One region of the Sporosarcina sp. 179-K 3D1 HS genome, then DNA from elsewhere that is predicted to be linked to it. Evidence: a T-box and tRNA genes for the amino acid it is inferred to sense, from the RefSeq annotation. Region 1 holds a T-box; the other holds one or more tRNA genes.

Region 1 (2,233 bases):
TATAGCGCTCGATGACACGGCGGATCGTCGCGCCTTTCGGCAACCAGAGCGGCAGACCTTGTCCCACTTTTTGCGAGTTCATGAATAAGTTAAGCTCTTTTCCGATTTTCCGGTGATCGCGCTCTTTCGCTTCCTCAAGCATGCGGAGATGTTCTTGCAATTCGTCTTTCTTGAAGAAGGCTGTTCCATAGATCCGCTGGAGCATTTTGTTTTTTGAGTCCCCACGCCAGTAGGCACCCGCGATGCTCAGCAATTTAAATTCTTTTAATTTACCAGTGGACGGAACGTGGACTCCGCGGCACAGGTCAAAAAATTCGCCTTGCTCGTAAATGGACACTTGCTCGCCTTCCGGAATGGCTTCAAGCAATTCCAATTTATACGGATCGCCAATTTCTTTGAAGCGGCTTTCCGCTTCCTCACGGGAGACGTCGTGGCGGACCACTTCGACGTTTTCACCGATGATCCGTTTCATTTCTTTCTCCAATTCAGGCAAGTCTTCCGCAGTGATCGGAGTCGGGGAATCAATATCATAATAAAAACCATTTTCAATGACCGGGCCAATCCCTAATTGTGCATCCGGGAACTTCCGTTTCACGGCTTGCGCCAACAAGTGCGCTGTACTGTGACGTAGGATTTCCAGCGCTTCCGGCGATTGCGGTGTGATGATCGCGATATCCCCATCCTCTTGTATCGGTGTTTTTAAGTCTACTAATTTATCGCCGATTTTACCTGCCAACGCACTTTTCCGTAAGCCCGGACTAATCGATGCTGCGACGTCTTCTGTAGTCGTGCCTTGCGGGAACTCCTTCACTGCCCCGTCTGGAAATTTCAACTTAATATCTGCCATTTGTACGCACTCCTTCTACTTTTTTTGGAATCAATTACGCCTCGGCGTAATTGCGAATCGAACAGCGAAGGGTTCGATTTGCCGTATTTCTGCGCTCTTTGCAGAAATTAAGGCACTTTTGTATTGCGACGAATTTAGGTTGCCTCCCTCACAGCTCCCCTGAAAAATCTGTGACATCCGCCGGCCGACAAAAACGCCACGTCCTGTGGCATTGTCGGCACTAGTACATCCTGTACGTCGGAGGCTTTGTCTTTATTCAGCGGGAATTTGGACACCTGCTGAACAGTAACTAAAACAGCATGCTTCTCGACACCTACGGAGGTGGGAATTTCTGTACCTGACGCTTCGCTTTCAGTACAAAAGCATTTGCTGAATAAAGACAAAAAAAGCCCCATCCCTGGAAAGGGACGAAGCTGTAGCTCGCGGTTCCACCCTTCTTCCTCCCCTCCGAAAATGAATTCGGACAGACGAAGCTTTACAACGGCTAACGGGCCGGTTCCGTCGATGGCTATTCGAACGAATCACCATCGCTGCTCAAAGGTGGTAAATCGATTATCGGTCCTTCGGGGCTTCCAGCCAATGGCCCCGTTCTCTGTAGGTCGAAAACAATCGATTCTTGTCCTTTTCAACGCTTTAACTATATCAATTCTCCGCTAATGCAAGTTAATCAATGATGAGTATACGCCTTTGTCAAAATAATTGCAACCCCTTTTATGTTCATTGAGAGGCAATCAATTCATCATACGTAATCTCGACCATTCCAGGGATTTCCGTCGGGGAAACGCCCAATAAATCACAAGGACGTCCGATCTTATCCACTTGACCGTCCTTTATTTTAATGATGCGGTCCGCCAATGCATGTGCATCGTTTTCATTGTGGGTGACGAAAATTGCGGTCGTATTGGCCTTTTTCAAGATTCTACGGAGATCTTCCCTGATTTTAACTAGCAAATCCGTGTCCAGATTGCTGAAAGGTTCATCGAGCAACAGCAATTCTGGCTGCGGTGCAATGGCGCGTGCCAAGGCAACCCTCTGCTGCTGTCCACCGCTCAGTTGGTGCGGGTAGCGTTTTTCAAATCCTTCCAGCTCAACCAGCTCTAGCACTTCGTAGGCCCGTTTCCGCTTTTCAGCCCGGCTCATCTTGGTCAATCCAAAGGTGATATTGTCCTCTACTGTCATATGGGGGAAAAGCGCATAGTCCTGGAACACCATGCCGATGCCTCGTTTTTCGGGTTGAATGAACGTTCTTTCATCAAATATGGTCCTTCCGTGCAGTGTGAAAGAACCGTGAGATGGAATTTCAAGACCGGCAATGAGCCGTAGAATGGTACTCTTCCCACTTCCACTCCTGCCTAGAATTGAAATGACTTCTCCTTTTTCTATTGT
Region 2 (2,233 bases), on a different contig from region 1:
TCCTCAATCGAATGTGGTATCACATTTTCTCCCCTCCCTTTATATAGTAGACGTTTCAGGTAACCAAATCTTACAAGATTTTAATCTTTTTATGAAGAGAGGATAAGTGGATGGAATTAAACACTGTTTATGGCCATGTAACATGGCTGTAAGGGGAAAGGGGGTTAAGAGCAGATGAAGGAAGTTTCCGAAGTTATGAGCGCCCACGGGAAGTTATAAGCGCCTGTGCGAAGTTATGAGCGCTCACGCAAAGTTATGGGCGCTTGCAGGGATTGACGAGCTTTCGAGCTGCCAGTTGAACCAATAAAAAAAGATACAACCGAAGTTGTACCTTTTTTCGTGGATACCCGAGGCCGGACTTGAACCGGCACGCCTCGCGGCATCGCATTTTGAGTGCGACGTGTCTGCCATTCCACCACTCGGGCATAATATTAAGTTACGAAGCAAAACTGGAGGCGGCAACCGGAATCGAACCGGTGGTAAGGGTGTTGCAGACCCGTGCCTTACCGCTTGGCTATGCCGCCGTAGAAAAAGTGGAGCGGAAGACGGGATTCGAACCCGCGACCCCGACCTTGGCAAGGTCGTATTCTACCACTGAACTACTTCCGCAACTACTGGGGTAGCTGGATTCGAACCAACGAATGACGGAGTCAAAGTCCGTTGCCTTACCGCTTGGCTATACCCCAAAAAATAATGGGGCGACTGAAGGGAATCGAACCCTCGAATGTCGGAACCACAATCCGATGCGTTAACCACTTCGCCACAATCGCCACTATAGTATAATTATCTCGCAACATGAATGGGGCGGCTGAAGGGAATCGAACCCTCGAATGTCGGAACCACAATCCGATGCGTTAACCACTTCGCCACAACCGCCATCAAGTAGGCTAGAAATAGCTAGAATATTGGCAGGGGCAGTAGGAATCGAACCCACACCAAAGGTTTTGGAGACCTCTATTCTACCGTTAAACTATGCCCCTGTATAATGGTGGTGGGGGACGGATTCGAACCGCCGAACCCGGAGGGAGCGGATTTACAGTCCGCCGCGTTTAGCCACTTCGCTACCCCACCAGAAAGATGGTGCCGGCGAAAGGACTTGAACCCTCAACCTACTGATTACAAGTCAGTTGCTCTACCAATTGAGCTACACCGGCACGGTGAAAATATATGGTGGCTCAGGACGGAATCGAACCGCCGACACAAGGATTTTCAGTCCTTTGCTCTACCGACTGAGCTACTGAGCCACATTGTAATTATTGGATTTGAATCGGTGTTATCTTTCCTTTTCAAATCTATGTAATGAAAATAAATGGCGGTCCCGACCGGGATCGAACCGGCGATCTCCTGCGTGACAGGCAGGCATGTTAACCGCTACACCACGGGACCGTTTGGTTGCGGGGGCAGGATTTGAACCTGCGACCTTCGGGTTATGAGCCCGACGAGCTACCACTGCTCCACCCCGCGATAATATTATTCATAAGACAAAAGTACTTCTACGCATTCGGCATACTGGACGCCTTACGCTTCGCTGTCGGCGTTAATCGCATTCGTTGTTATGCGATTTGCTCCACCCCGCGACAATACTATTAAAGAAATGGTGGAGGATGACGGGCTCGAACCGCCGACCCCCTGCTTGTAAGGCAGGTGCTCTCCCAGCTGAGCTAATCCTCCGGGTTAAAATTGCGATAAGCTTCGCATTACTGCTAGTTTAAATAAATGGTGACCCCTACGGGATTCGAACCCGTGTTACCGCCGTGAAAGGGCGGTGTCTTAACCGCTTGACCAAGGGGCCATATTCAATAAGTAAAATAACTGGCGGAGAGCAAGGGATTTGAACCCTTGATACGCGGTTAGCGTATACACGATTTCCAATCGTGCTCCTTCGGCCACTCGGACAGCTCTCCAATTGGCTCCGCAGGTAGGATTCGAACCTACGACCGATCGGTTAACAGCCGATTGCTCTACCACTGAGCTACTGCGGAATAATAACATTACTAATACTCAGTAGTCATTTGGAAATGACAGCCCAGCGACGTCCTACTCTCACAGGGGGAATCCCCCGACTACCATCGGCGCTGAAGAGCTTAACTTCCGTGTTCGGTATGGGAACGGGTGTGACCTCTTCGCCATCGACACTGGACTATTTTCCACAAGACAAGACTTATTATACCATAGTCTAATGAGTATTTCAAGCGTTTTTCAAAATTAATTCATTTTGTTCGCTCAAAACCGG

Evidence for each region. A T-box is a leader RNA that pairs with one kind of tRNA and senses whether it is charged. The one in region 1 lies ahead of thrS (threonine--tRNA ligase), so its partner is inferred to be a tRNA-Thr.
Region 2: it encodes a tRNA-Thr, which carries the amino acid that the T-box ahead of thrS (threonine--tRNA ligase) is inferred to sense. The anticodon was not compared.

The regions. Positions count from the first base shown of each region.
Region 1 covers NZ_JBFEGI010000002.1:397,792-400,024, reverse strand. The annotation lists gene thrS (threonine--tRNA ligase) at 1-847, opposite strand, end outside; T-box leader at 1,248-1,485, opposite strand; gene AB1K83_RS04615 (ABC transporter ATP-binding protein) at 1,565-2,233, opposite strand, start outside.
Region 2 covers NZ_JBFEGI010000016.1:60,441-62,673, forward strand. The annotation lists gene AB1K83_RS16635 (RNA polymerase sigma factor) at 1-23, opposite strand, end outside; tRNA gene AB1K83_RS16640 (tRNA-Leu) at 345-425, opposite strand; tRNA gene AB1K83_RS16645 (tRNA-Cys) at 451-524, opposite strand; tRNA gene AB1K83_RS16650 (tRNA-Gly) at 535-609, opposite strand; tRNA gene AB1K83_RS16655 (tRNA-Gln) at 615-686, opposite strand; tRNA gene AB1K83_RS16660 (tRNA-His) at 695-770, opposite strand; tRNA gene AB1K83_RS16665 (tRNA-His) at 801-876, opposite strand; tRNA gene AB1K83_RS16670 (tRNA-Trp) at 907-980, opposite strand; tRNA gene AB1K83_RS16675 (tRNA-Tyr) at 987-1,071, opposite strand; tRNA gene AB1K83_RS16680 (tRNA-Thr) at 1,079-1,154, opposite strand; tRNA gene AB1K83_RS16685 (tRNA-Phe) at 1,169-1,244, opposite strand; tRNA gene AB1K83_RS16690 (tRNA-Asp) at 1,311-1,386, opposite strand; tRNA gene AB1K83_RS16695 (tRNA-Met) at 1,390-1,464, opposite strand; tRNA gene AB1K83_RS16700 (tRNA-Val) at 1,596-1,671, opposite strand; tRNA gene AB1K83_RS16705 (tRNA-Glu) at 1,718-1,792, opposite strand; tRNA gene AB1K83_RS16710 (tRNA-Ser) at 1,814-1,904, opposite strand; tRNA gene AB1K83_RS16715 (tRNA-Asn) at 1,908-1,982, opposite strand; rRNA gene rrf (5S ribosomal RNA) at 2,025-2,140, opposite strand.